DNA from 3 places in the Buttiauxella sp. JUb87 genome. Region 3 is predicted to be linked to each of the others. Evidence: predicted binding sites of a transcription regulator. Region 3 holds the regulator's gene; each other region holds the start of a gene.
The links. Region 3 encodes LexA, which represses DNA repair genes until DNA is damaged. Its sites were predicted from a motif close to TNCTGTATGTACATACAGNA; they were not measured.
Positions count from the first base shown of each region.

Region 1: a site for LexA is predicted at 6,345-6,364, ahead of EC843_RS03255 (DinI-like family protein). Genes of this name have one in related genera too.
Region 2: a site for LexA is predicted at 7,433-7,452, ahead of EC843_RS15980 (metal-dependent hydrolase). Genes of this name have one in related genera too.

Region 1 covers NZ_SNVY01000001.1:713,180-723,398, forward strand. The annotation lists gene prc (carboxy terminal-processing peptidase) at 1-813, opposite strand, end outside; gene proQ (RNA chaperone ProQ) at 834-1,517, opposite strand; gene EC843_RS03240 (GAF domain-containing protein) at 1,622-2,110, opposite strand; gene yebS (membrane integrity lipid transport subunit YebS) at 2,282-3,526, shown strand; gene EC843_RS03250 (PqiB family protein) at 3,495-6,128, shown strand; gene EC843_RS03255 (DinI-like family protein) at 6,387-6,626, shown strand; gene EC843_RS24480 (hypothetical protein) at 6,631-6,864, shown strand; gene EC843_RS03260 (oligogalacturonate-specific porin KdgM family protein) at 7,207-7,854, shown strand; partial or broken gene EC843_RS24995 (STM2901 family protein) at 7,994-8,245, shown strand; gene EC843_RS03265 (DUF1493 family protein) at 8,239-8,574, shown strand; gene EC843_RS03270 (hypothetical protein) at 8,559-8,906, shown strand; gene EC843_RS03275 (hypothetical protein) at 9,039-10,219, opposite strand, start outside.
Region 2 covers NZ_SNVY01000004.1:31,270-41,488, reverse strand. The annotation lists gene yddG (aromatic amino acid DMT transporter YddG) at 1-140, opposite strand, end outside; gene nadE (ammonia-dependent NAD(+) synthetase) at 235-1,059, opposite strand; gene osmE (osmotically-inducible lipoprotein OsmE) at 1,325-1,663, shown strand; gene katE (catalase HPII) at 1,760-4,018, opposite strand; gene cedA (cell division activator CedA) at 4,165-4,404, shown strand; gene EC843_RS15990 (tetratricopeptide repeat protein) at 4,480-5,166, opposite strand; gene EC843_RS15985 (L-cystine transporter) at 5,300-6,691, opposite strand; gene EC843_RS15980 (metal-dependent hydrolase) at 6,825-7,415, opposite strand; gene kduD (2-dehydro-3-deoxy-D-gluconate 5-dehydrogenase KduD) at 7,530-8,291, opposite strand; gene hxpB (hexitol phosphatase HxpB) at 8,446-9,114, opposite strand; gene EC843_RS15965 (hypothetical protein) at 9,537-10,219, shown strand, end outside.
Region 3 covers NZ_SNVY01000010.1:83,953-94,171, reverse strand. The annotation lists gene malM (maltose operon protein MalM) at 1-623, shown strand, start outside; gene ubiC (chorismate lyase) at 884-1,393, shown strand; gene ubiA (4-hydroxybenzoate octaprenyltransferase) at 1,393-2,265, shown strand; gene plsB (glycerol-3-phosphate 1-O-acyltransferase PlsB) at 2,359-4,788, opposite strand; gene EC843_RS21635 (diacylglycerol kinase) at 4,915-5,283, shown strand; gene lexA (transcriptional repressor LexA) at 5,392-6,000, shown strand; gene dinF (MATE family efflux transporter DinF) at 6,069-7,403, shown strand; gene EC843_RS21620 (CsbD family protein) at 7,694-7,903, shown strand; gene zur (zinc uptake transcriptional repressor Zur) at 8,046-8,561, opposite strand; gene EC843_RS21610 (cupin domain-containing protein) at 8,671-9,174, shown strand; gene EC843_RS21605 (conjugal transfer protein TraF) at 9,347-10,219, shown strand, end outside.

The sequences.
Region 1 (10,219 bases), on a different contig from region 3:
CGCCGCCGGACCACCCGCAACCATCGAGTTGATCACTGTGTAGTCATCATCCATTTGCAGCACCGCACCAATACCTTCCAGAGATAAACTCATTTCAGTATTGAATTGTTCAGTATTGCGTGGAGACAAATAGTTAGTATGCGGATCGATTTCGTGAGCAAAGGCGGTCATTGCCAGAGAGAAAACATCTTCACTGTTAGACTGCGCCAGACGGCGAATCGCAAACTGGTAGCGCTTAGTCAGCGTTTCACGAATTTCCTGATCGGTTTTACCGGTCAGTTTCAAACTTAATTCGTCAAACTTAACTTTGCTGTCCCACAGACTATTTAACTCGGCGGTACTTGCAGGCCACGGAGATTTGCTGCGATCCACATTGAAGGTGTCATTGCCGGTGAAATCCATCGGCTTTTCCAACACTTTCAGCGCGTATTGATAACGTTCAAAACGGCGCTTCTGGGCCAGATTATAGAGATCGTAAAATACGTCCAGTTTACCGGTGCGCAATTCATCGCCAATCTGTTTTTTCCGCGACACAAACTGCTCAACGTCACTGGCAAGCAGCACGTTGTGGCTATAGTCGAGGAGGTTTAGGTAGCGATCGAAAATTTTTGCGGAAAAATTTTCATCCAGATCAAACTGGCGATAATGCGAGCGAGTGAAGCGCGAAGTTACACGCTCACTCACCGTTGCATGCTGTGTCTCTTCCTTTAACTGCGGGATTTGAGAAGCTTGCGTGATATTTTCGACGGCCAGTGCGCTACCTGCAAGAAACAACAGACTAGCGACTGCCGTACGCTTAAAGAGTTTGTTCATGCCCGGGTCTGGCCTCCGTTTCAGAACTGCAAGTGTTCTGCGCGTACGATCATTGCCATACCAGAAGTTAGCTGTACACGTACGCCATCTTTGGTAATTTCCAGTACGGTGGCATCCATCGCGTTGTTACCCGCTTTGACTTTGATTGCCTGACCCACCTGCAATGCAGAAATGTCCGTAACCGGAGTGCGTTTTTCTTCACGCGGAACCTGAGGAGCCGCCGGCTTTTCTGCACGAGGTTTACGTTCTGTAGTCTCTGGACGACGCGGTGCAGGACGAGGTTTGCGATCGCGACGAGGCTTATCGGTAACGGTTTCACCGTTAGCAATAGCCGCTTCACGTTTCTTCGCTTGCTGCTCTGCACGCTGTGTCTGAACACGAGCTTTTGCTTCTTCAAGCTGCTTACGAGCATGCTCAACGTGCTGCTCATCGAGTTCACCACATGGGTTACCGTCGAGATCAACACGGGTCGCGCCGACTTTGATACCGTACAGGTAACGCCAGCTTGAAGTATAAAGACGTAACGCGGAACGAAGTTGAGTTTTACTGAGGCTCATCTCCCCTTCAACGCGCGCGACTAAATCCTGGAAGATACCAATCTTCAGGGGGCGGGCTTCACCTTCAGCGCTAAAGCACTGTGGGAAACGCTCTGCCAAAAAGGCGATGACTTCTTTGCTACTATTCAACTTAGGTTGATTTTCCATGAAATTTCCTGATTACAACGGAGTTGCCAACAATCCGCAGGCATGAACAGGCGACATTATAATGACGCTATCAGCAAATGCCACGTTATCCGTTGTTTATCATGCTATCGAGTGAAGAATTTTTTAAAATCCGTGTCGGCAAGCGTCAGCGAAAGCTGCGTTACCAGTTGAGATAAGCCGAGTTGGTCTTCAGGTGTAAAGCGCCCAAACTCAGTGCTATCAATGTCCAGGACCCCGATTAACTCATCGTTTACCATTAACGGCAGAACGATTTCGGAATTGCTGGCGGCGTCACAGGCGATGTGACCATCAAAAGCATGCACATCTTCAACGCGCTGAATGCTCCTGGTGGAAACTGCTGTACCGCATACACCTTTACCTACCGGGATGCGCACACAGGCAATTTTGCCCTGGAAAGGCCCTAAAACCAACGTATCGCCTTCCAGTAAATAGAACCCGGCCCAGTTAACACCTTCAAGACGTTCAAACAGCAAAGCACTGGTATTTGCCAACGTTGCCAGAAAACTTGTTTCACCTGCCATTAACGCACTAAAATCGCGGTTCAAGTCCGCGTAAAATTGTTCTTTGTTCATTGATTAACCATAGTATGTTGTCTTACTCAACTGCATAGCATAGTAAAATAAGCATTAAATGCCTTATGCCACAAGGTGTATCATTCCATGAATTAATATACGCTTAACGAATATTTGATTTTCTAAAGAGATACCCAATGCGCCAACGGTATTCCTTGCATATGACAACACATGAAAATACACGCCATTAGCAATGCTGTACCGCAGGCACGTTATCAGCGTTGCCCCGAATGCGATACACTTTTCTCGTTACCGCTGGTTAAATCGTCGCAGAGCGCGTATTGCCCACGTTGTGACGCTAAAGTCTTCCATGGTCGTGATTGGTCACTCACACGTCTGGCCGCTATGGCAACCGCCATGCTGCTACTGATGACAGTTGCCTTTTCAGAGCCACTGGTCCGCATCTATTTATTAGGTACGGCCATCGATGCCAATCTATTTCAGGGCATCTGGCAGATGACCAAACAGGGCGATCCGCTTACGGCCGCGATAGTGATGTTTTGTGCCGTTGGTGCCCCCGCCACACTGGTCGCGGGTATCATCTATCTCTACTTTGGTAATATTCTTGGGATGAATTTACGCCCGGTCTTACTGATGCTCGATAAGCTCAAAGAGTGGGTCATGCTTGATATTTATCTGGTCGGCATTGGCGTGGCCTGCATAAAAGTCAGAGAGTTCGCCTACATCCAGCCCGGCATAGGTTTAGTGGCGTTTATCGCGCTGGCCATATTGAGCTTATTAACCCTGATTCACTTAAACGTAGAACAACTGTGGTCACGCTTCTACCCGCAACGCCCGCCGCGCGCCTGGAATGCGCAACTGCGTGTATGCCTCGGGTGCCATTTTACTGGTGTGCCGGATAAACGTGGCCGCTGTCCGCGTTGCCATGTGCCATTAAGAGAACGCCGCCGCCACAGCCTGCAGAAATCCTGGGCCGCGTTAATCGGCTCGTTAATCTTTTTACTTCCTGCCAACTTGCTGCCGATTTCAATTCTGTACGTCAATGGCTCGCGTCAGGAAGATACTATCCTCTCTGGTATTATTTCCCTCGGCAACAGTAATGTTGCCGTGGCGGCAGTGGTTTTCATTGCCAGTATTTTGGTGCCTTTTGTCAAGGTTATCGTGCTGATTTCATTGTTGTTAAGTATTCATTTCAAATGCGAACGAGGGTTGAGAACGCGCATTTTATTACTACGCTTTATTACCTGGATTGGCCGCTGGTCTATCCTCGATCTCTTTGTTATTTCGCTTACGATGTCACTGGTTAATCGAGATCAGTTATTGGCATTCACTATGGGGCCGGCTGCGTTTTACTTTGGCGCGGCGGTTATTTTAACTATTCTTGCAGTCGAATGGCTGGATAGCCGACTACTTTGGGACGCACATGAGTCAGGAAATGCCCGCTTCACCGACTGAAGCGCGAATTAAAACAAAACGCCGAATTTCGCCCTTCTGGTTGCTGCCGATTATCGCATTGATGATTGCCAGTTGGCTCATTTGGTCGACATGGGAAGAACGTGGTACCACTGCGACCATTGATTTCCTTTCAGCCGACGGTATTGTCGCCGGGCGAACACCTGTACGTTATCAAGGCGTAGAAGTGGGAACCGTGCAAAGCATCAGCCTGAGCAAAGACCTGCGCAAAATCGAAGTCAAAGTCAGCGTGAAAAGCGATATGAAAAATGCGCTGCGTGCGGATACTCAGTTTTGGCTGGTGACGCCGAAAGCTTCACTGGCCGGCGTTTCCGGCCTGGATGCACTGGTCGGCGGGAACTATATCGGTATGATGCCTGGCAAAGGCAAACCCCAGGAGCACTTCACCGCTCTGGATACTCAGCCCAAATATCGATTGAATAATGGCGAGTTGATGATTCATCTTCACGCCCCTGATCTAGGTTCGCTCAACAGCGGCTCATTGGTTTACTACCGTAAAATTCCTGTTGGCCGGGTTTACGACTACACCATTAACAACAATACGCAGGGCGTCACCATTGACGTACTGATCGACCGCCGCTTTACCAAACTGGTGAAAAAAGGCAGTCGTTTCTGGAACGTATCAGGGGTAAAAGCCAACTTCAGCCTTTCCGGAGCACAAGTTCAGTTAGAAAGCCTCGCAGCGTTAGTGAATGGCGCAATTGCCTTTGATTCACCGGAAAACTCCGCTGAAGCGAAGGCTGAAGATGAATTTGGGCTGTATGAGGATCTGGCACATAGCCAGCGGGGAGTGATCATTGATCTTGCCCTGCCAAGTGGCGAAGGCCTGAAAGCAGGCTCAACCCCGCTGATGTATCAAGGCCTTGAAGTCGGTACGCTAACCAAGCTGAACCTGAATCCTGGTAGCACCGTCACAGGCCAGATGACCGTTGACCCAAGTGTGGTCAACCTAATGCGCAGTGGTACACGTATTGAGCTACGTAACCCTAAAATCTCGCTCAGCAATCCAAACCTCAGCAGCCTGCTAACCGGTAGCACCTTTGAGTTAGTGCCAGGGGAAGGTGACCCACAGAATCACTTTGTCGTATTCCCAAGCGATAAAACACCGCTACAACAGCCGAACGTTCTGACGCTAAACCTGACTGCACCTGAAAGCTACGGTATTGATGCTGGGCAACCTATCATTCTCCATGGCGTGCAAGTTGGGCAAATTCTTGAACGCACACTATCCGCTAAGGGTGTCAGCTTCTCTGTCGCCATTGATCCTGAATACCGCCAACTGATTCAGGGCGACAGCAAGTTCGTCGTCAACAGCCGTATTGATGTCAAAGTTGGTATCGATGGTGTTGAATTTTTGGGTGCCAGCGCCAGTGAATGGATCAATGGTGGGGTCAGGGTTATTCCTGGCAACAAAGGCGAGATGAAAAAGAGTTATCCGCTGTATGCCAACCTTGAAAAAGCGGTCGAAAATAGCTTGAGCGACTTGCCGACAACGACATTAACGCTAACTGCCGCCAGCCTGCCGGATATCCAGACCGGCTCAGTGGTGCTGTACCGTAAATTCCAGGTAGGTGAGATTATCAGTGTCCGTCCACGCGCCAATAGCTTTGATATCGATGTGAATATCAAGCCGGAATACCGCAACCTGCTGACAGACAACAGTGTGTTTTGGGCTGAAGGTGGCGCACGCGTGCAACTCAACGGCAACGGCCTGACGGTGCAAGCCTCCCCGCTCTCTCGCGCTCTAAAAGGTGCAATCAGCTTTGACAACCTGAGCGGTGCCAGCGCCGGTCTGAAAAAGGGTGACAAACGCATACTGTACGCGTCTGAAACTGCCGCGCGCGCCGTCGGTAGCCAGATTACCTTGCATACCTTCGATGCCGGGAAACTGTCTGCGGGAATGCCGATTCGCTATCTGGGAATTGACATTGGGCAGCTCGAGTCACTGAATCTGACAGCGTCACGCAGCGAAGTCGAAGCGAAAGCGGTGCTCTATCCTGAATTTGTGGATACTTTTGCTCGCGGTGGCACACGCTTCTCGGTTGTGACACCGAAAATCTCAGCCTCGGGTGTTGATAATCTCGACACTATTCTCCAGCCGTATATTAACGTTGAACCAGGGCGAGGCGCACCACGACGTGACTTCGAGTTGCAGGAAACCTCGATTACCGACTCTCGTTACTCTGATGGCCTGAGTATCGTGCTGGAAGTCCCTGAATCGGGGGCATTGAGCATTGGTACACCCGTTCTGTTCCGTGGTGTTGAAGTCGGTACGGTAACCGGTTTAACCCTCGGCAATCTATCAGACCGCGTGATGGTCGGCCTGCGCATCAGTAAACGTTTCCAGCATTTGGTGCGTGATAGCTCAGTGTTCTGGCTTGCCTCGGGCTACAGCCTCGATTTTGGCCTGACAGGTGGCGTGGTGAAAACCGGCACCTTCAACCAGTTCATTCGTGGCGGTATCGCGTTCGCAACGCCACCGGGAACACCGCTCGCGCCGAAAGCGGTCACCGGTAAACACTTCCTGCTTGAGGAAACTGAGCCGAAAGAATGGCGTCAGTGGGGAACTGCACTACCACGTTAATGCCCGCGCCCCGGTGTCTCACCGGGGCGAAATTGTTACATATCAACAAGTTAATAATTAAAGGGGTGCTATTGGGGTGCTGGAATTTGCAATAAAATAACCCAAAAAAGTCATAATATCTATGTTCGGTCAGAGTCATACCTTGGCTTTTCCCATGAAAAGCTCGCCCATAAAAAATTTTCACTCCTACTACTTGCCCAATATCAAAAGAATCATTACTGTATATTCATACAGTTCAATAATGAGAAGGTATAAGCAATGTACGTAGAACTCGTTTATGACAAACGCAACGTGGAAGGTTTACCGGGTGCCAAAGACCTCATACTTGCCGAACTGACAAAGCGTGTGCATGGGATTTTCCCTGCTGCTGATGTTCGCGTTAAGCCGATGCAAGCCAATGCCGTTAACAGCGATTGCACGAAGACCGAGAAAGAAAAGCTAAACCGTTTGGTGGAGGAAATGTTTGAAGAAGCCGAGTTCTGGCTCGTTAGCGAATGATGCTATGGACAACATGATCATTGCCGGGGTGAGAATTTACTTTCCTCGCCCTGGTGAGAAGCTTCCAGTTCCATCGGCTGACATGCGAACCTTTGCGATAAAGGATACTACTGGCGATCGCTGTTGTGTACTTGGTTTCTGGGATGGGAAATGGCGCGTTCTGTCGCTGCCGGAGTACGAAAGTTCGGGTAAAGCCATCATGGCTGCAGTAAGACAAGGGAAGCGTAATTGGCAATAATGATTGATAGTCTACAATCATAGTCCTGTTGAAATAACCAGGTTATCCGCGCAACGTATATGGACTAATATCAGATTATCTTAAATACTGGAAGAAATGGATGTTCATCGTTCTATACATGAAGAATCTCTGTGTATGGTTGAAATCATTCAGACGCATACCAAATTGTGCAACCGCCGTCTGTTAAAGCAACACACACCGCATTATCAAATAATTAACATCCGAAATATCATAACAAATAAATTATAATTTCATTTATTAAAAGACAAATTAATTGAAAACGCAATATAAATTGCATGTTATATATAATCATCTATTTTTACTAGAATAAGGTGGGATGAAGTGTTTTTGAAAGCCTGTGCAATTTTAATTGCGCTGCCACTCCCTCTTGCTGTTGCTGATGCTGATGCTGATGCCATCCACCACCCACAAACATTTAAATTTAATAACTACGATACCAATTCATTAAAAATAGAGATCGAAAACCGATGTGACAACATCTCAAATTCAGTGAGATGCCTTTCAAAAGAAACAAAAGAACACCCAGCAAGCAGTCCTATACAATACAGAGTAAATAGAAGTGGGTTCAGCATAGGTAAAAAATCAGTTATTGACATAAAACCTACCGGAGCTGTTTATAAAATAAATGACACTTGGATGACTTCGCTTCAATGGCATCCAGGTGTTAAAGTGGATGACAACCCTCGAATCAAATACCGAAAATACGATAGACTAAACTGGAAATTCATCTACGCTGATAAAAGACTATCCATCGCCAGTAATTTAGAATACCGATACACCAATTATGAAAATCATGAAAAATATGAAGGAACTCATTATTATTGGTTATATACCACAACATTCAGCTACGATTTAGATAGACACTGGAAGCCTTACACTAGAATTGGGTACATCCCTCGCAACAATGAAAACCATGAAAAAGACGCGATGGAAATTAATTACCACCTTGGTTTTAAATATATTTTCTAGTACTAATGCACAATTAGTATGCACCATCATTCGCATTCCGTCGCCAGACTGATGGCTATCAGCCAGGTGTTGCTGTAAACATGCTGTCATTGCACACAGCAATTCTGTCTTAGCGCTCAGCACCTGCCAGATGTGAACAACGGCCGGGACATCCCCACTGAGTCAGCACCTGCGCCAGATACTTAAAATCAAGGTAAAGAACTGGCCTACGTTTACAACTGGAAGTGTTCGGCGTTTGAAATTCTCTTATGTGAGAAATCTTGGAGCGTTTGTTGGAAGATGGATTCCGGTATTAGGGGTTGTCATTCTCGCTGCTGATGTCTCTACGATAGCTTACAAGGCTACAAATAAGTACAACATCATCGCCAGAGGTGACGATAAAATATGGTGACAGATGATGAAATTATTTCCTGGTACAACTCGAACTACAATGAGCCAAGAGGTTTGTTCAAAAAACGAAGTTGGCCTGTCACTATTGATACGAGCCTTACAACAGGTAGTTACGTCTGGGCACGGGAAACTGGCGTAGAAATCATGGATGACTATTTCAAGACCTTTCGCGTCAATCCTGAAGGATTTGAATTCTTGAAATATTGGCCAGAGGAATCAGCTATGATTTTTATACTGTGTCCTTGCTGTACGGATGACGACGAACCAGAACCTTTAACCCTCAAAATGTTAGCAGAGTCAGCCAGAACGGGGAAATGGCTCTATGGGTAAGCTTGATTGATACTCAGAGTAGCACTACTCAACACGCCAACTTTGATGGTCACAGCTTCATTGTGCACGTTTGGAACGGTATAGGTAATATTAATGAAACCATATCAGCTCGCACTATTTTGGTTGGTTTTTTTCGGGAGTTACTTAATTATTGTTTTTTTGGATACGTCCTGATACCAGAGGGAACGCTGTTAGAAGCAGTATTAAAAGTTAAACCTGATATTAACAGCGAAGAATGGGATAATTTTATGGGTTATGTCATTTTCATTGGCTCGGCTGTTGTTTGGGGAGTGACAGCAAGCCTGAGCAAAACTTGGGGGGAACCTCATTAATCCCTAAATTATAAATACAACAGAACCAGCACATAAAACCCGGCATCCGCCGGGTTTGGAACGATGTGGGAAAATTAATGAAGTTTTGTCCTTTTTCTGTGAAAAGGTCATCAGTATTCCGGGTGTCTTTATTTATTCAAGCCACACATCAACGTAAGTAATGGTGAATTTATAGGGGCCTGGGAATGTAAGCGGATCAATCTTGTCGAAAAGTATTTCCCCGGTAACCTCCACCTCCATCACATGCGGCGAAAATCCAAAACTAATCTTGGTCTTGGGTCGCGCCCAGTCCGGCAGTATTAAAATGGGCAGGGTGTTTGGCGTGCTGTTGTTCACCCCGTCACAAATGAGAGTAACAACGCCATTTTTTCGGGTCACAGCCATGCTGTAGATGTACCAACCGTTTAACAGCGTGAAGGTAGTTAAACGGTTATCCAGTCCATCGCCAGCAGGGACCCATTCACCATCCTGCCGCACGTATGGTGTACCATCCATTGGTGCTTCTTCTATTCCTCCACCTGAAGTTGGCGGCGACCCAACGGATGCGGTTCCAATATATGTGGCGGTGAAACGAATATACTGACCATTCATTCCCGCCTGAGGATGGAAAAAGTGAACTGTTCCATCATTGTAGATCGCGACATGTGCGGCGACATTGTTGTCAGAAACCACGCCAGCCTGTAACCAGTACGTTCCAGGAACCGCCCAGGCTGGTAGTTCAAAAATGGGCGTGTCATCGACCACAGCCTTTTTGACGCCATCACATGCCACTGTCACTATTCCGTTTTTTCTCGCACACAAGGCGGAATGAATTTCCCAGCCGTTCAGCGCAATGGTAATGGGTGTCCAGTCATGATCCATTCCGTCACTACCCGCTTCCGGGTTGCCAATAACTCGCGCAATTGAAGGCCCGGTAAACGGGAATACATCATAAATGTGCTGTTCATTATCTGGCGGGAACGGTATCACAACATCCGCAGCAGGCACCCGCTCGCCATCAGGCATCGTTATCTGCATGCCTGAATCACCCTGAATTTTAAACACGTTATTTACGGCACTGCTGCCCGTCAATATAACCCGCAGCCGGTAGGTAGAAGCGAAGTAAATACTGGACGTGATATTCGACAAATCAAGCAACGCGATATTGTTATCACTGCCTTCACTCCAGCTTCTGGAAAATACTTCTTCCTGATACTTTAGGTCCCATGTCGGAGTGAAAGTGAGCGTCACACCCTGCCCGCCAGCCTGACCTCCCGTGATGCCGGATGAGTGTCTTGATAATGCCAGTACCCCCTCTTCCGAAACAGTCAGAA
Region 2 (10,219 bases), on a different contig from region 3:
GCGCTAACGGTATAAATTAGCGCGGCACCGCCAACCGGGCCAAAGTGTTCGCTGATGCTGCGTAATAAACCAACCGAGGTGCTCCAGAGGAGGATCGCCAGCAGCCCAAAGGCGGTGGCGCGTTTTGCAGAGCTGTCCATGTGTATCCAGAGTGGTATTGGCGGATGGCGCTGCGCTGGGAAAACCCGTTGTAGGTCGGATCGCAGCGTCACCCGACGCTATTTTCAGAAATGGCTATTTCCAGAAATCGTCAAACACCGTGATGGGTGTGCGGCGTTTGTGTTCGGTTTTCAGATACCAGCCTTCGATGATTTTGCTGGTGGCATCGTCCAGAGTTTTACCTTCCAGATAATCGTCAATCTGTTCGTAAGTCACGCCCAGTGCGGCTTCGTCCGGCAGAGAAGGGCGGTCGTCTTCCAGATCGGCGGTTGGCGCTTTCTGATACAAGTGTTCCGGGCAACCGAGTGTTTTCAGCAGCGCTTTGCCCTGGCGCTTGTTGAGGCGGAAAATTGGGTTGATGTCAGTGCCACCATCGCCGTATTTGGTGAAGAAACCGGTCACCGCTTCAGCGCCATGATCCGTTCCCACCACTACGCCTTTGGTCATTCCCGCAATGCTGTACTGGGCTTTCATGCGCTCACGGGCTTTTTCGTTGCCACGGATGAAATCGCTCAGTTCAATACCCGCTTCACGCAGCGCCTGTTCGCTTGCCAGCACCGCACCTTTAATGTTCACGGTTAATACGCGATCGGGCTGGATAAAGGTGATGGCGTCCTGGCAGTCTTGCTCATCAGCCTGCACGCCGAATGGCAAACGGACGGCGATAAACTGATAGCTGTCGTCAGCGGTTTCCTGGCGCAATTCGCTAATGGCGAGTTGGCACAGTTTGCCGGTCAACGTGGAATCCTGGCCGCCGCTAATACCCAGAACCAGAGACTTAATAAACGGATAGGTTTTCAGATACGATTTCAGAAAATCGACACTGACACGAATTTCGTGTTCGGCATCGATCTGTGGTTTAACCCCTAGTGCCTGGATAATCTCTTGTTGCAGAGCCATTTAACCCTCCGGTTGCGGTGTGCCTGCGCGCGCAGGCAGCCATAGTCATATTTGTTAAAACTACCCGTTTGTCGGTAAAACGACAAGACTCATGCGATCGCTCCGGAATCATTTGACGCGATTTAGAGCGATTTGGCGCTAACCTGATGTTATGTCGGGTAATCCTAAATTTTGTTCATTTGGTCTGAATAGTTGAAAAAACCGCTTTTATATTCCAGGCTTATCTAACACGTTTAAGCAATTCCCTGAAAAACGAGGATAAAATATGAACAAGAATTTTGCGGGTTTTTTATGTGCAGCAGCGGTTATGACTATGCTTGCGGGTTGTACTGCCTACGACCGTACCAAAGATCAGGTCGCCACGCCGGTCGTGAAAGACGTGAAAAAAGGCATGAGTCGTGAGCAAGTGCAGCAGATTGCCGGTAAACCTTCGTCAGAAGTAACCATGATTCATGCGCGTGGGACTTGCCAGACTTATATTCTTGGCGAACGTGCAGGCAAAACCGAGACTTACTTTGTTGCATTGGATGACACCGGGCATGTGATCAACTCCGGCTATCAGACTTGTGCCGAGTACGATACTGACCCACAGACCAAGAAATAATATTGTAGTTTTGTCGGATGGCGCTAACGCTTATCCGACCTACGAAATGCAGTTGTAGGGTGGATAAGCGCAAGCGTTATCCACCTTTTTTTTGGGTTAAGCCGGAATATGCCCAACCTTATTATGGCGGGACCAAACCCGATGTGCGGCGAGTAGTGTCAGGAATTCATCGGTAAATAAATTCGTGACACTGTCACCTTCTATGACGCCTTCCTCGCCCTGGCTATCAATGCCCAGTTTGGTTTTAAACTGGCGGGCATCTCCGGCAAGGCCAATCACCTTCAAGTGTTTATAGGCTTCCAGTAAATAATATGTCGCGTCGCCATTGCTCAGAATGGTTTGCAGATCGCCTCCCGGCACTATCACGGCGTCGACACTGACCGATGGCGAACCGGCAAAGGTAGCGCCAATCGGCAGTAAAGAACCGTCGTCCGCGCTTACTTCGCCCATGCGCGAGAACAGCAGTTTGCTATGCACACCCTGAGCTTTCAGCGCCTGCATCACCGCCAGAACATCTGCCGCATTGGCTTTTTCACTGAGTAGAATCGCCACCACGCGGCCTTTCACCGAACCACTTGGCACCGCATACAGACTCAGGCTGGGGTCTTTCTTCAGGCCGTTGACATCTTTCGGTGGTGCAACGTGCATTTGCTCGTCGGAAAGCTCAATTCCGAGATTTTCAGCAACCGGTTGGGCGAGTGAAATATCAATGTGCGTCAGGTGATCCAGCACTCTTTCGCGGATATACGGTCTTGCCACTTTGGACAATTCAAAGCTAAAGGCGCTGATAATATGTTGCTGTTCGACTGGCGTTTGGCTTTGCCAGAACAGCCGCGGCTGCGAGTAATATTCACCAAACGATGGGCTGCGTTCGCGAATCTTATGTCCTTCAACCCGCGTTTGATAACTCTCAAAGCCGCCACGTTTCGGCCCCGGAGGCGTTTCGCGCGGCCAGTTATCGTTAATGGAGTTCGGTTCGTAATTGGCAGGATTGCTGTCAATATCCATGCGGTGCATGCCATCACGCTGGAAATTGTGATACGGGCAGGTGGGGCGGTTTATCGGGATTTCATGGAAATTCGGGCCACCCAGGCGGCTGATTTGTGTATCGGTGTAGGAGAATAAGCGCCCCTGCAACAACGGGTCATTACTGAAATCAAGCCCCGGAACGATATGCCCCGGATGGAATGCCGCTTGTTCGTTTTCGGCAAAGAAGTTATCCGGATTACGGTTGAGCGTCATTTTGCCCACCAGATGGACTGGAACCAGTTCTTCCGGAATTAGTTTGGTCGGGTCTAACAAGTCAAAATCATATTTGAATTCGTCTTCTTCAGGGATTAATTGCAGCCCCAGTTCGTATTCCGGAAAATCGCCGGCTTCAATAGATTCCCATAAATCACGGCGGTGGAAGTCAGGGTCGCGGCCCGTTAGTTTTTGCGATTCATCCCACACCAGCGAGGCTTTACCGGCGGTCGGTTTCCAGTGGAAGCGCACGAACGTCGCTTTGCCTTCGGCATTAATCATGCGGAAAGTATGAATCCCGAAACCTTCCATGGTGCGATAGCTGCGCGGCAGGCCGCGGTCAGACATCGCCCACATGACGTTATGCAGGGTTTCAGGTTGCAGGGAAACATAATCCCAGAAGGTGTCGTGGGCGCTGCCACCTTGCGGGATTGCCCAGTGTGGCTCTGGTTTTACCGCGTGGACGAAATCGGGGAATTTATGTGCATCCTGAATAAAGAATACCGGCGTGTTGTTGCCGACTAAATCGAAAATACCTTCGTCGGTGTAAAACTTGGTGGCGAATCCGCGGATATCACGCACGGTATCGGCTGAACCTGCACCGCCCTGCACGGTAGAAAATCGCACAAAGACCGGGGTGATTTTGTCGGGGTCTGAAAGGAAATCTGCTTTGGTAATTTCTGCCATATTCTTGTAGGGCTGGAAGTAACCGTGAGCCGCAGAACCACGAGCATGGACGATGCGCTCGGGGATACGCTCATGGTCGAAGTGGGTAATTTTTTCCCGCAGGATAAAATCTTCCAGAAGCGTAGGCCCGCGCGTACCGGCACGCAGTGAGTTTTGGTCATCGGCAATGCGCACACCTTGATTGGTGGTAAGCGGGAAGTTTTCTCCATCTTTGCGATGTACATCGAGGGATTTCAGTTTTTCGTTGGAGGTATCTGGGCTTTTATAACTTCCTGCAGCGGTAGGTTGCGCTCCTGGTGAACTGGGGTCGGTGGAAGGACGGTGAGAACCATCTTCAGGTGCCAGAGAATCCATACCGGGCTTTGATTCATTGGCGTCATGTATTGGTGCACTGTGAGTTAAAGGATGTTTATTGTGCGTCGACATTGAATATTACCCCTTTAGTTAAAGCTGTTTTGTCGGGCAAAACAGCTTTAACTATAGAACAAGGTCATCTCAACGCGAGACGTGGAGGGGCGTTCTCCGTTATCATAGCGAAGTTACTCCTCAATTTAGTTTTGATTCCATTGCCTATGAAACCTTTGCGCCAACCGAATACTCGCCCTGTTCTTACGTATCAACCACGCGTTGAACCCGTACCACCGGCTCATGCGTGGCGAGTTGAAGGATTTAAAGACGTGTGGATGCTGCGTAATCGCTATGTGGCTTTTGTGCTGGTGGGAGATGCGTTCCGTCAGTCGCCGCCATTTACATTACCAGAGTCAGCGCAGCGTTGGGCGATGCAGGTAAGAAGTGAGAATGATGTAGGCTGATCTATCCATCATCCTTCAAGTTGCAGGGGTGTTGGCTGCAACTCGAATGCTAACGGGTATCGAATGACGGCGGTTTTACCCGCCGTTACTGATTTCTTCAAACTCTTCGCAGCCGGTATCAAACCCTTCCGTGCAACTGACGTTCAGCCAATGCAATGCTTTCTGTTTATTGGTCGCGATAAAGCCTTTTTCACCATTTAAAAACAGCATTCCTGCCCAGTATTCGGCATAACCCGTGCGGGAAAGTGCCGAGCTGCGCTTGAACCAGAATGCCGCTTTGTCATCGTCTTGCACCACACCCACGCCATTTGCGTACAGCATGCCGTAAAACATTTGGGCATCGACCGCTGAGTCACTCTCAATGTCCTGTGAGGCGCTTTCCAGTAACTGCATGGCTTTCGAATAATCGGGCTTGCCCGCCTGGGTGTTCACCAGAATACGCGCCAGAACCACGCTTCCTGGTTTACTGCCGTGGGCGACGGCCTGTTCGGCTAACGATTTTGCCTGCTGGTAATCGCCATTTGCAGGATCATGGATTTTGAGTTGGGCCAGCAGAGCCATAGCATCGGCGTCACCCTGGGCCGCTGATTTTGCCGCCCAGCTTTCCGCTTGCTGATATTCGCCCGCACTGAAAAGGGTATCGGCAAGGTAAAACTGGGCGCGGCTGTCACCTTCCTGCGCATGTTGCAGGTAGGGGCTGTCCGGTGTTTCAGCCCACGCCGATGAGACACACAACAGCAATAAAAAATAGAGTCGTTTCATAGAAAGAAGGGGTCCGTAGGAGACAATTTTATTTTGGCACCCTTTTGGGGCGCTCTATTTTATCAATAAAAAACGGCTCCCTTTTCAAGGAGCCGTTGTATTGTCGCAGATTCTACGGTGGTTTAGCTACTGCTTAGCGATGTGCCAGTTCGGCTTCTTCGTCGCTATTGAGTATTTCTTTATCGGTTTGTTTCATCAACTGGCTGGTGATGGTACCTGCCGTCATGGAACCGCTGACGTTCAGCGCGGTACGGCCCATGTCGATAAGCGGTTCAACCGAAATCAGCAATGCCACCAGCGTGACCGGCAAGCCCATGGCTGGCAGGACAATCAGGGCAGCGAATGTTGCACCACCACCGACACCCGCAACGCCTGCGGAGCTTACGGTGACAATCCCGACCAGTGTGGCAATCCAGACTGGATCCAATGGGTTGATACCGACGGTTGGCGCGACCATCACGGCCAGCATCGCTGGATACAGACCCGCACAACCGTTCTGACCGATAGTGGCCCCAAACGACGCGGCAAAGCTGGCGATGGACTCAGGCACACCCAGACGGCGAGTTTGAGCTTCAACGTTCAATGGAATACTGGCTGCACTGGAGCGGCTGGTGAAGGCAAAGGTCAGCACAGGCCAGACTTTGCGGAAGTATTTCAGCGGGCTCACACCGTTGACAGCCAACAGAACCGCGTGCACGCCGAACATAATTGCCAGACCGAGGTAAGAGGCCACCACGAAACTACCGAGTTTGATGATGTCTTGCAGGTTTGAACCAGCAACAACTTTGGTCATCAGCGCAAGAACACCGTACGGCGTCAGTTGCATGACCAGACGCACCAGTTTCATGACCCAGCTTTGCAGCGTGTCAATCGCAACCAGAACACGCTCGCCTTTTGGCGCATCGTCTTTCAGTAGTTTAAGAGCTGCTACACCGAGGAACGCGGCGAAAATCACCACGCTGATGATCGACGTTGGGTTAGCCCCTGTCAGGTCAGCAAACGGGTTCTTCGGCACGAATGACAGAATCAGTTGCGGTACGCTGAGGTCAGCCACTTTACCCACATAAGTGGTTTCGATTGCGCTCAGACGAGCGGTTTCAGCGGTGCCTTGCACCAGGCCTTCAGCCGTCAAACCAAACAAGTTGGTGACTAGCACGCCGACCAGCGCTGAAATCAGCGTGGTAAACAGCAATGTCCCGATGGTCAGAACGCTGATTTTGCCCAGAGAAGAGGCGTTATGCAGACGTGCCACCGCGCTCAGGATAGAGGCAAATACCAGCGGCATGACGATCATTTGCAGTAATTGAACATAGCCGTTACCGACAACGTTAAACCACTGAATAGACTGTTTCAGTACCGGACTGTCTTCGCCATAAATGGTGTGTAATGCAAGGCCAAAGACCACACCGATCACCAGACCAAGCAGTACTTTTTTTGCCAGACTCCACTGTTTGTGGCGAGTTTGTGCCAGCAACAGCAATAGAATAACGAACACGATAACGTTCGCTATGAGTGGAAAATTCATCCCCGTATCTCCTGAGTATATTTTAAACAGATGGACTGATTGCCACCTTTATTCTGTAAATCGTACCAGAACCCTGGAGTTACTCTTATATTCAAAAGGAATTGATTATTACAATTTGAGCTATTTCGTTTAATTATTGTTCCAGGTGGTTATTTAAAAAACTATTAAAGGTCATTTGCAGCGAAATTATCATGTGCGATGACCAGCGCACCGCGCTGTTATCGGGCACACTTTGCGGCATCCACACGGCCAGACCAAACAACACCATGCACAAGGCACGTTCCAGTTGATTACCTTTTTGCGGCCTGATGATGGGAAAGCGAAAGCGCCAACGGCAGGGCCAAAGGAGTGGGACACCCGCAGGAGTGAGCATATCTGCCAAAATATGGCTTAAGTAACCCAACACCATGCCTTGAAGGGCATCGGCGGGAATCACCCAACTTTCGGGGACTTTGAGATAGAACAGTGCAAGGCTTGCGAAGACGGCAAATAAGCTGTGGGTAAAGCCCCGATGGCCGCAGGCGCGGGCAATGGGTTTGGAAAACCACGGCAAGCGTTGACCGAGAAATGACTTTGGGTGGTCAATATCAGGCAGCAAACAGGTCAGGATGGCTGAAGGCACAATATGCCACCAGTCTCCTTGAGCAAGCACAGGCGTGAGTTCGGCGTTTTTAGCGAATACTGCACAGGCAATGGAAAAAAGAAGGTGACCTTCCGCCGTCATGATACTACCTGGATGAAAACTGTCGATTCATACAGTATAGGGTTTTTATACAGTAGACGGAAGAGGTGACGGCGTAACATTTTGCAACCGCCGGATTCCCCGGCGGCGTGTTGTTTAGCGGGCTAACCAGCCTCCGTCGACGGCAATGGTGTAACCGTTGACATAATCGGAAGCACTGGAGGCAAGAAACACCACCGGGCCTTGCAGATCGGCAGGAACACCCCAACGACCCGCGGGAATTCGCTCGAGGATTTCATGGCTGCGGACTTCATCATCACGCAGTTGTTGAGTGTTGTTGGTTGCCATGTATCCCGGCGCGATCGCGTTGACATTGATATTATGTTGCGCCCATTCATTTGCCAGCAGGCGCGTTATGCCAAGCACGGCACTTTTAGATGCGGTGTAAGACGGGACTCTGATACCGCCCTGGAAGGACAACATGGAGGCGATATTAATAATCTTGCCGCCAGTGCCTTGTTTAATGAACTGTTTTGCCACCGCCTGAGAGAGAAAGAATACTGATTTAATGTTCAGGTTCATTACGTCGTCCCAGTTTTTCTCGCTAAATTCCAGCGCATCTTCCCGGCGAATGGTGCCTGCGTTATTTACAAGGATATCTATTTTCCCCATTCCTGCCACGGCCTGCGCAATGATGTCAGGGATCGCGTCTTGTTGGCTTAAATCTGCCTGGATGGCGAGAAAACGGCGATCCAAATCTCGCACTTTTTGCGCCGTTTCATGCGGGATTTTGCGGTTTACGCTGACGATGTCACAACCAGCCTCGGCAAGGCCAATCGCCATTCCCTGACCCAGTCCTGTATCGCATCCCGTGACAACAGCGACTTTGCCTTGCAGATTAAAAGCATCGAGAATCATAGTTACTCCGGTATCCGGAAAAGCGCATTTGCGCGTGTCTGTAAAGAGTAGATACGGGAGGGGGGAAACTCAAATATTTTTGAAATACTGTTTTAAAAAATTAGATGTCGGTATGGTTTTGAGAATGATGCGGGGAGCCCCGCATCGTAATAAATTAGCCAATCAGGTGTTCGGCGCGTAATTCACTCAGCGAAGACAACTTCACATTTGCCAGGCTCCAGCGCACGTCGTCACGGTTTTCTTCTGCGGGAACCACAATAGAACGCATGCGTGCGGCTTTGGTGGCAACCATGCCATTCACGGAGTCTTCAAGCGTTACACAGGCGAGCGGGTCAACAGCCAATTTAGCAGCGGCATCCAGATAAACCTGCGGATGGGGCTTGCTGTAAGGCAGATGTTCTGCCGAGGCGATGGCATCAAACTGGGAACGTAAGTCGAACATTTCCAGCACACGCTCAAGCATATGCGCAGGTGAAGCAGACGCTAAACCCACTTTCAGACCTTGCGCTTTACATAAAGCGACAGCTTCACGCACACCAGGCAAAATCGGACGCGTCTCTTCAATCAGGGCAATGGCGCGAGTAATCACGCGGTTTGTCACTTCCTCACGAGATGGGCCGTTCCACGGTTGTTTGGCAAACCACAGGTCAACAACCAGGTCGATACGCAAACCCAGCGTGTCAGGGAGTTCAGAGCGGCGGGAAATATCCACACCAACGCTAGCCAACACTTCCAGCTCGGCTTTGTCCCATAATGGTTCAGAATCAATCAGTAAACCGTCCATATCAAAAATCGCAGCTAAAATTTGGCGAGTCACAGCCATGTTTCGACTCCTGTCGGTGTGCATTACAGTTAAGATTACTTATCAATAGCTGGAATTTTCGCTTGTTGCCACTGCTTTGTGAGAATCGCCCGTAAAGCTCAGGCGAAATCCCCCCGGAAGAGGTAAACTTTGTGCGTGTAAGTTACGTCTTTACTAAGTGTAAGGATATGGATTAAGAATAAAACCATTATAAAACAACTACATGCTTTCATTTGTATTAAGGTTAAGTATTTTGCGGTCCACAAAATGACCATGTGGGTAATGTTTTTTATTTCCAGTTAAGCACGTTCTATAGACGATGCTTGGTCAGTGTTCAGTAAATCTAAAAGATTAGGTGAAGTTGGTAGTCAGATCCTTAGATAGAAATTGACACACCCTTGCATGATAATAATGAAGACAAATTTCAACATAGGGGAAAATTCGTGTTAACACATTCATTTGAGGATTTAGCCCAGGCGTTCCGAGTATTGTTAGAATCGGAGTGGTCATGTCGAAGATTATTGGAAGTAGATAGAGCAGAAGCGATTGGAAATTTGGAATCAGGTTTGAACACACAGCTAAACGCGTTCCATAATATTTATGACAACATGCTTCAAAATGATATTGGCCCCATGTGGTATTTAGAACCACAGCTTTTGATGCTTTTAGTCATACGCAATGCCAGACATCACAACAAGGCGAACCGGATTCGTACGCTATATAATTTTCATCGGAATGTTGTCGAGAACCCGACAACTGTTAAAAACTATTTTTATGTGGATTTCCCTTCTCCCCCAGAAGAAGAAGGAGGCGACTGTTTTGATGTGCATATGTCATGGAGCGATATAGATAACATGCTTTCATTACCTCGCGCAGAATCTAGGTTAAGACCTGACGCTAGGGAGCGAATCCGTAATTATGTTAATGCAGATAAATTTGAAGAAGAGGCTACAAAATTAGGTTTCCAGAAAGAGGACATTTTTATAAATTACGTCCCATTATCTCTAAATGCAGGAATAGCATTGCATCCTCACGTAAATCAACATGTTAATGTGAATGAGGACTCTACAGAGGCACGGTTTTTCTTACATCATTTTGAGAAAACTCGTCCAGCAATTACAGATAC
Region 3 (10,219 bases):
CGCCTGCTGCTTATTTCCCATCGGCTTTCTTTGCCTATCAGGAACCGGGAGTGTTGTCTTTAAATCGCCTGGAAGGCGTCATGAAATTAACCCCAGCACTGGGGCAACAAAAACTTTATTTGTTGGTGTTCACCACCAATAAAGACCTGCAACAAACCACCACGATGGTTGACCCTGCAAAAGCCTATGCCAGGGGCAACGGTAATGCGGTACCAGATATTCCTGATCCGATTGCACGCCATGGTACTGAAGGTGAAATTTCACTTAAGGTCAAAACTTCTTCAAGTTCCAGTATTTTAGTTGGGCCGCTGTTTGGTTCATCAGGCCCAGGCCCGGTAACGGTCGGTAATACCGCCGCACCAGCCACCACTTACACTGCACCTGCGGCAGTGGCAACAACCGCCGTAGTGGCTCCAGCTCCGGCACCTGCGCCAGTAGTGGCTCCAGCTGCGAAAAAAGAGCCCGTGCTGAGTGATACGGAAACCTATTTCAACCAGGCAATCAAACAAGCAGTAGCCGCAGGTGATGTTGATAAAGCCCTGAAACTACTGGATGAAGCTGAACGCCTGGGCTCGACTACTGCCCGTAAAACTTTTATCAGCAGTGTAAAAGGCAAGGGGTAAGCGTTTCCCCGCAGTGCTGATGTTTGAGGTTTGGTGCGCTCACTGAGCGCACCTTTTTTTGCCCGTCATATTTCGAGCTGCCTCGGCGTTGGCTGCTCTCACTCACCCTAATCACTTACTCTAGTAAGCTCATAGGGATTCGTTCGTTTGCCGCCTTGATTCAACTCGAATGATTTAGAAGGTTTCTGAACTGTTAAATCATCCCCGCTATACCCATTCTGCGTTACAATGACTGCCGGTTTTGTTTCGGAGAAATTCACATGTCTGACGCGCTTTCGCCACTGCGCGCCTTACGTTTTGAGGCTACGATTCCAGAGGAGCTGAGCGCATCGCTTCTTGACTGGTTGTTGCTTGAAGACTCAATGACTAAACGCTTTGAACAGTATTGTTCGCGAGTCACTGTTCGTATTGTGCGTGAAGGTTTTTTCGATTCACCTGTCGATTTTCCGGAAGCTGATATGATGCCTGAAGCCAAACGCTACTGGCTGCGTGAAGTTGTGCTCTGCGGTGACGATGAACCCTGGTTGCTGGGGCGCACCGTTGTACCAGAATCCACTCTTGAAGGGCCGGAGCTGGCTTTGCAACAGCTCGGCACCACGCCACTCGGGCGTTATCTATTTAGTGCATCATCCCTGACACGGGATTTTATTGAGATTGGTCGTAGTGCGGAGCTGTGGGGGCGTCGTTCCCGTCTGAGATTAGCCGGAAAGCCATTGGTGCTGACCGAACTATTCCTTCCCGCTTCGCCGTTGTATGCAGAGGAAAAATAATGGAGTGGAGTCTTAAACAGGGCAAATGGCAGGCCTGGCAACGCCTGATGAGGCTGGATAAGCCGATTGGCTCGCTTTTACTGTTATGGCCCACTTTATGGGCGTTATGGCTCGCGACACCGGGTGTCCCACCACTGACCATTTTATGTGTGTTTATCGCCGGAGTCTGGATGATGCGCGCCGCGGGTTGTGTGGTAAACGACTACGCCGATCGCAAGTTTGATGGCCACGTAAAACGCACCGCCCACCGTCCGCTACCGAGCGGAGCAGTCAGCGAAAAAGAAGCGCGTATCCTGTTTGTGGTACTGGTGTTGCTGTCGTTTTTACTGGTGCTGACGCTTAACACGATGACAATTTTATTGTCGGTGGCGGGGTTAGCATTAGCCTGGGTTTATCCCTTTATGAAACGTTACACCCATTTGCCACAAGTGGTGTTGGGTGCGGCGTTCGGTTGGTCCATCCCGATGGCATTTGCTGCGGTTAGCGAATCTGTACCGCTAAGTTGTTGGCTGATGTTTTTGACCAATATTTGCTGGGCGGTCGCTTACGACACGCAATATGCGATGGTTGATCGCGATGATGACCTGAAAATTGGCATCAAATCCACGGCGATACTGTTCGGGCGCTATGACAATGTGATTATCGGGATTTTGCAGATTGCGGTGATGGTTTTGCTGGCGGTGATTGGCTGGTTAAACGGATTAGGCGGGGCATTCTACTGGTCTATTGCGCTGGCGGGGGCACTGTTTATCCATCAGCAGCGTTTGACGGCGAATCGCGCTCGCGATGCTTGTTTCCGCGCATTCCTGAATAATAACTACGTTGGCCTGGTGTTGTTTATTGGCCTGGTGTTGAGTTACGTGCACTTCTAATATCAGAAATTAAATGGCGGATGACACTTCGTTTATCCGCCCTACAAGTCGAACCGTAGGGCGGATAAGCAATCGCGTCATCCGCCAGATTTTTTACTCAGTCGCAGCCTGCGACGTCGCACTTTCAATCGTCAAACGCACATCCGGCATGATCAGTTCTGCCAACATCTGGTAGACCTTCATGGTTTCAGTAGGCTCTGCATCCCCGGTATCGCTGATATAGCCTTCATCACGCAAGGTTAAAACCAGCGAGGTGAAGACGGCTTTATCAAAGAACTCCGGTGCATTAATGCCATGCAAAACAGACAAACGCTGGGCAACGGTGCGGCTTTCACGCTCCAGTGTCCCACGGTTAATCGACGGATTTGCGCTCAGCAACCAGAAGGTAATCGCATAACGCTGTAGCGTTTCGCGAACACCTGCTGCCAGCAGCTGCATGGTGCGTGAACGAGCAGGATTAATCTGCACTTCATCGCCTGCCAGTGTCACCAGTTCCTGACGAACCAGTTCATTGAGCATGATGTCAATTTCACCAGCAAGTTCGGTCGTGCTCCAGCGCAAGAACAGTTCAGCCTTCAGCATCGGGTAAAGCAGCTCGACCTGACGCAGCAGTTCGTTACGGTCAATACGGCGATGTTGAGTAATAATTGCCGCCAGCAGAGAAGGCAACACCAGCATATGCAGGATGTTGTTACGGTAATAAGTCATCAGAACCGCCTGCTCGCGCGGCAGAATGATGATGTCACCGATGGTGTCTTTCTCAACTTCAAACTTGTTCATCTGCAATGCGTGTTCAATCAGCGCTTCTGCTGGCTGGTCTGGTGCGGTCGCGTCCGGTGAATAAGGCACATTACGCAACAGGCTCAGGTAGCAGTTGAGCTGCTCGGTCAGTTGCTCACGGGTAAGTGAACGCTGACGCGAGGCCAACAGCGCGGTACAGCACAGGTTCATGGCATTTGCCGCACCGGCATTGTTAATACGCACCATCAGTTCAGCGGCAATTTCATTGACCGTTGGCGTCAACCATGCCGGGCGGATGGCCTCAATCGGGTCGATTGAATCGCGCCACTCTGGAACACGCTGGTTCAGGAACGTCATCAGCGGCATCGGTTCGCCAAAGTTAACATAGCCCTGGCCGAGGTTACGCAGCTTACTCAGCCCGCGCACCATCTGCATGAAACTCTCTTTCTCTTTGGTCGCGCCACGCAGCTCTTTCGCGTAAGTCCCCACTTCCATTACATGCTCATAACCAATGTAAATTGGCACCAGGGTAATAGGGCGAGTACCGCCGCGCAGCATGGCCTGGATGGTCATCGACAGCGTGCCGGTTTTCGGGTCGAGCAAACGCCCGGTACGAGAACGGCCACCTTCCACAAAGTATTCAACGGAATAGCCACGGCTAAACAGCTCGCCCAGATATTCACGGAACACGGTGGAGTAGAGTTTGCTGCCTTTAAAGGTACGGCGGATAAAGAACGCACCGAGGCGGCGGAAAATCGGGCCGGCTGGCCAGAAATTCAGGTTGATACCCGCTGCGATGTGCGGAGGAACCAGCCCCTGGTGATAAAGCACGTAGGACAACAGCATGTAGTCCATGTGGCTGCGATGGCAGGGCACATAGACAATCTCGTGGCCGTCATGAGCCAGTTGGCGCACGCGTTCAGCGTTATGAACGTTGATGCCCTGGTACAAACGGTTCCACGTCAGACCTAACACGCGGTCAGTCAAACGCACGGCTTCATACGAGAAGTTAGCGGCAATCTCTTCCATCAAAGCAACAGCATTCTGCTGGGCTTTTTCATGGGAGATTTTCTTGCTGCGCGCTTCATCTTCTACTGCACGAGCGATAGCTTTTGAGGCCAGTAGCTTATTGAACAGATCCTGGCGTACCGGCAGACGCGGGCCGACAGTCGCTAAACGCTGGCGAGCAAAGTGCATACGCGCTACGCGAGCCAGTTTTTGGGCGATTTTTTTGTCTGTACCGTGGTCGGTTGCCATCTGGCGCAGCGAAACCGGAGCGGAGAAACGCACAAAGCTGTCGCGCCCAAGCCAGGAAACAGCGAAAAATTTCTGGACGCCGTTCAGCATCTTTAATGGCGGATTCACTTCGCCTTTTTCGCGCCCAGGGGAGCGGCCAAACATCACCGATACTGGCACCATCTGCACATCCAGATTTGGATTGCTGCGGTGTAAGTCGAGGTAATCGTGGAACAGTTTGATCGACTCTTCTTTTGGCGTGTAATAAGTGAAAACACGCGGGCCGCCATGGATAAAGACATAGCGCGGCAATACCGCACCGTCGATTTCTAACGGCTCGAGAGGGTCGGGCAAGTTATGCGCGAGACATTGTGCGCGCAGCGTTAATAAGTCCGCCTTGGAGTTATACGGCAGGACATACATAATCGGGCGTGTGGGATCTAAGCCCAGTTCGGCTTGTGGATCTGCCGGAATGGACTTGCTCTTTACCAGAACGCCTAATGGTAAATTAAGTAATTTGTAGTAGATTCTTGGCCAGCCTGACATAAACGATGTAAAGCCTCAGGTTAATGATGCAAATTCGCCGCAAGAATATCAGAATCTGGCTCAGATTTCTGTGGCGTTGCAATATAGATAAGCATTGACCCAAATAATTTGAAAAGGTTTCCCAAAATGGCGAGCAGTACCACTGGACTTACCCGTATCATCAAAGCCGCAGGCTACTCATGGAAAGGGCTCAAAGCAGCCTGGATTAACGAAGCGGCTTTCCGCCAGGAAGGGGTTAGCGCGCTCATCGCCATCGCCATCGCCTGCTGGTTAGATGTTGACCCTATCACCCGTATTTTACTGATTGGTTCTGTTGTGCTGGTCATGATTGTCGAAATTCTCAATAGCGCTATCGAGGCGCTTGTTGACCGTGTTGGTACCGATTACCACGAGCTTTCAGGACGGGCCAAGGACATGGGGTCTGCTGCCGTATTAATCGCCATTATCCTCGCAGTTATTACCTGGGTCACACTGCTTTGGCCGCATTTGCGATGATCTTTCCAGAATAGTTAAGTCCCTGGTTTTTTGCTCAATTTGTGGTTCCAAAATCGCCTTTGACTGTATATACTCACAGCATAACTGTATAAACACCCAGGGGGCGGAATGAAAGCGTTAACTACCAGGCAGCAAGAGGTGTTTGATCTTATTCGGGATCATATCAGCCAGACCGGCATGCCACCGACTCGTGCCGAGATTGCTCAACGTCTGGGGTTCCGTTCTCCGAACGCCGCTGAAGAGCACCTGAAAGCACTTGCCCGTAAAGGCGTCATTGAGATTATCTCTGGTGCGTCGCGCGGTATCCGCTTGCTGGTGGAAGAAGTTACCGGTATTCCGCTGGTTGGGCGTGTTGCTGCGGGGGAACCACTCCTTGCACAACAGCACATCGAAGGCCATTACCAGGTTGACCCATCACTGTTTAAACCAAATGCCGATTTCCTGTTGCGCGTTAGCGGGATGTCTATGAAAGACATCGGTATTATGGACGGCGACCTGCTTGCAGTTCATAAAACTCAGGATGTGCGTAACGGCCAGGTTGTGGTGGCGCGTATTGACGACGAAGTGACTGTTAAGCGCTTAAAGCAGCAGGGTAATACCGTTCATCTTCTGCCTGAAAATAGCGAATTTGAACCTATTGTGGTTGACCTGCGCGAACATAACTTCTCTATTGAAGGGTTGGCGGTTGGGGTAATTCGCAACGGCGACTGGCTGTAAACTTCTCCAGATGATGCGCTTTAATGCGCATCATCGTCTTAATTCTCTTATCTCTTCCTGGATTGGCCATGCGATTTTTCTCGACGGCTGACAGAGCTCTCTGGCGCCTCGCCTTACCCATGATTTTTTCCAACATCACCGTGCCTTTACTGGGCCTTGTTGATACCGCGGTAATTGGTCATTTGGATAGCCCTGTTTATCTTGGCGGTGTCGCTATTGGTGCGACGGCAACCAGCTTCTTATTTATGCTGTTGCTGTTTTTGCGCATGAGCACCACCGGTTTAACTGCCCAGGCATTTGGTGCCAATAATCCCTCTGCTTTAGCGCGTGCACTGGTTCAGCCCTTGCTATTGGCGTTAGGAGCAGGGGTGGCGATCGTCTTACTGCGTGAACCGCTGATATCCCTGGCCTTGCATATCGTCGGCGGCAATGAAGATGTTTTGTTGCAGGCCCGGCGATTCCTTGAAATACGTTGGCTTAGTGCGCCAGCCTCGCTTGCCAACCTGGTCTTGTTGGGCTGGTTGTTAGGCGTTCAGTATGCGCGTGCGCCAGTTATCTTGCTGGTTGTCGGAAACGTACTGAATATCGTGCTGGATGTGTGGCTGGTTATGGGGCTACACATGGATGTTCAGGGCGCGGCACTCGCCACCGTCACCGCAGAATATGCGACGTTTATCATTGGTTTGCTGATGGTGAAAAAGGTCATGGGTTTGCGCGGAATCAGCTTTGAGATGCTCAAAGAGTCCTGGCGCGGGAATGTGCGGCGTCTGCTGGCACTCAATCGCGACATCATGCTGCGCTCGCTGTTGCTACAGGTCTGTTTCGCCTCAGTCACTATCTTTGGTGCGCGGTTAGGTAGCGAAATCGTCGCGGTTAACGCCGTGTTGATGACGCTATTAACCTTCACCGCCTATGCGCTCGATGGGTTCGCCTATGCCGTTGAAGCCCATTCCGGGCAGGCGTTTGGCGCTAAAAACCGTGGTCAATTGCTCGAAGTATGGGGCGCTGCATGTCGCCAGGCGGGCTTAGTCGCTCTTATGTTCGCCGCTGTGTATGCGCTGTTTGGTGAGCACATTGTTTCGCTTCTTACCTCTATCCCGGAATTGCAGCTACAGGCAGACCGCTACTTGCACTGGCAGATTGTTTTGCCCGTTGTTGGTGTCTGGTGTTATTTGCTGGACGGCATGTTTATTGGCGCAACGCGAGGTACGGAAATGCGCAACAGCATGGCGGTTGCGGCATTGGGATTTGGGCTGACGTTGCTCACCGTGCCTTATCTGGGAAATCATGGTCTGTGGTTATCCGTGGCTGTGTTCCTGGCTTTGCGCGGACTGTCTTTGGGATGGATTTGGCGTCGCCATTGGCGGGATAACAGCTGGTTTCCGGCTGGAACTCCTGATTAGTTACAGCTCATAGTTAGTTACAACTCATAGTTAGTTACAACTCATAGTTAGTTACAACTTCTGACGCGCTTTTAATCGCACTCCAGTATGCTGATTTGCCACCTGATTTTGGGGCAAGTCAGCATCATTTCTGTTACTTCTGTGGTTCAATGTTCTTAGTTTTCCCCTCACTGCCATATCCTTGACTACAATTATTTCCACGTCCAGCAGATAGTGAGTGTCAGCCAAACGGCAGCACCTGGGCGTTGTTAACTATTAGCAGTTCTTAACCGAACGATGAGGATATTATTATGAATAAAGACGAAATCGGCGGTAACTGGAAACAGTTCAAAGGCACAGTAAAAGAGAAATGGGGCAAACTGACAGACGATGACATGACCGTCATCGAAGGGAAACGCGATCAGCTTGTCGGTAAAATTCAGGAACGCTATGGATATGCGAAAGATCAGGCAGAGAACGAAGTCGTTGATTGGGAAAAACGTAACGATTACCGCTGGTAATCTCATCCCTCAGATGTGTTAACTCTCATAGGCTAACCTGCCCTGGTACATGGATGTACCGATCCCCTCCATACTTCAAGCTACATCTTTTGGCTGCATTCACTTACCGCTTCAATGCAACTCGAATTATTTCGGGTTCAGGCTAGCGTGACTTCTTCTTACTCTGAATGGTGTGGTCATGCCCGCATTCTTCCGGGTGGCTACAGGCTTCAACTTCCGCACACGCGCTGCATAAACCATGCGCCTCAATGACATTGTGGTGTAGAGCAAATCCTGACTGGGCAGCCAGTTGATTCATAATATCTTCCACACCTTCCGCGCTATGCTCCTTCACCGCGCCACACCTGTCGCAAATCAACATCGCTGATGAGTGAGTCGGCTGATCAATCAGATGGCACAAAACATAGCTGTTGGTTGACTCGACGCGATGGACAAAGCCTTGTTCGAGAAGAAAATCGAGCGCACGATACACCGTCGGGGGTTTAGCTTGCGGTTCACTGGCGCGAAGTAAATCCAGCAAATCATAAGCGCTGATTGCACCCGCTTGCTGCGTCAATAAACGCAACACTTCCAGGCGTTGTGGTGTCAGGCGCACATTACGCTGTTCGCATAGTTTTTCAGCCTGCGCTAACACGTTTTGTGAAGTCGTGATGTCCATCAGCATTCCCCTGTAGATTAGCCCTACACTCTATCACAACGCGCAATAAACGCCGAGTGGTGCGCCATGCTGGCCACAGCCTTTTGAGATGACTATCCCGGAGTTTGCTATGAATAAACCTGATTGCATTCGTCACTGGAAAGAACTGGAAGGTGAAGATGACTCAACTTATCCAGACAGTACTGAATTGTTTTCCATTGGCGCGCCATTGGCTCGCAAACTTGGGCTAACACGCCTGGGGATTCACCACGAGCGCCTGCTCCCTGGCCGCCGGACGTCCTATCCGCATGCGGAAAGTAGCGAGGAAGAGTTTGCTTATGTTCTGGAAGGGCATCCACAGGTGTGGATTAACGGCCACCTTTACTCACTTGAACCGGGTGATAGTGTTGGTTTCCCGGCCGGGACGGGCGTCTGCCATACCTTCATCAACAACACCGAGCATGAAGTCCGGTTGCTGATTGTGGGTGAGGCCAACAAAGCCGAAAACCGAATTTATTACCCGCTAAACGCGAGCTATGCCGCACAACGCCAGGATCGCTGGATTGACCACCCGCCGCAGTTTTTTGGCCCACATGACGGCCATCCTTCACGAAAACCGAACGGTAAACTATAAATAAGTTTACAGGGAATTTTTGAACTCATAATCCTGATGGAGAGAAACGGGATTTCGATGGGATAAACATCCCCCTTTTTAGCTTTTTATTCACAGCAATAGTCCGCCTCTGTTCAGTCATAACTGGCAGGGGCAAGTTATGAAATCTGATTAACAGACGGGCGAGCGGTGAATGAAAAAAATTAAAACTCTGGTGGCGTTCAGCGCTGCCTCTTTATTTGTGGCAAATCAAGCCAGTGCGGCAGGTACCTGGTCAGAAGCTCGTAGTGATGCAATGGGGGGGACGGGCGTTGCTTCAGCGAGTTATGGAAGTGGAGTGCTAACAAACCCTGCGCTGCTGGCAAAGGCAAAACAGGACGACTCAGTGACAGTTATTTTGCCCTCCGTGAGCGGGCAAATGACAGATAAAGATAACCTGCAGGATCAGATTGATGGCATTAGCGATACGGTCGATCAATACCAGAACGTTATCGACGATCTTACCCTGCAGGATATCCTTTTAAACCCAAATGGTTCACTTGGTCAGCTTCAGGGCGCTGCGGGGAGCTTGGCTGGCGAACTGGAAGATCTGCGAGGTCAAACAGCAAACGCGAAAGCCGGGGCGAGTATCGCAGTCAGTATTCCAAATGATGTGCTGTCGATGGCATTTGTCGCAAAAGCCTATGCGCGAGCACATGTGAGTTCCTCTATTGATCAACAAGATATTGATTATCTGCACAGCATCGCGAATTCCAGGGTTGTTGCCGGGGGAGTCGCACTAGATGCTGCCGTTAATGGCTCTGATGTTATCACCAGCAATCTCAACTCCACTGCATCTGGGCGCGGCGCAATTGTCTCCGACTATGGTGTGGCGCTGGCGAAACAGTTTGATCTAAACGGCGTGCCTGTCTCTGTTGGCATCACGCCGAAACTGCAAAAAACCTGGCTGTACAACTACACCACATCAATCTATTCCTACGACAGCAGCGACTGGAAAAATAGCCGCTATCGTAACGACGACACTGGCTTTAACGTTGATGCGGGTGTGGCAGCTGATTTTGGCGAA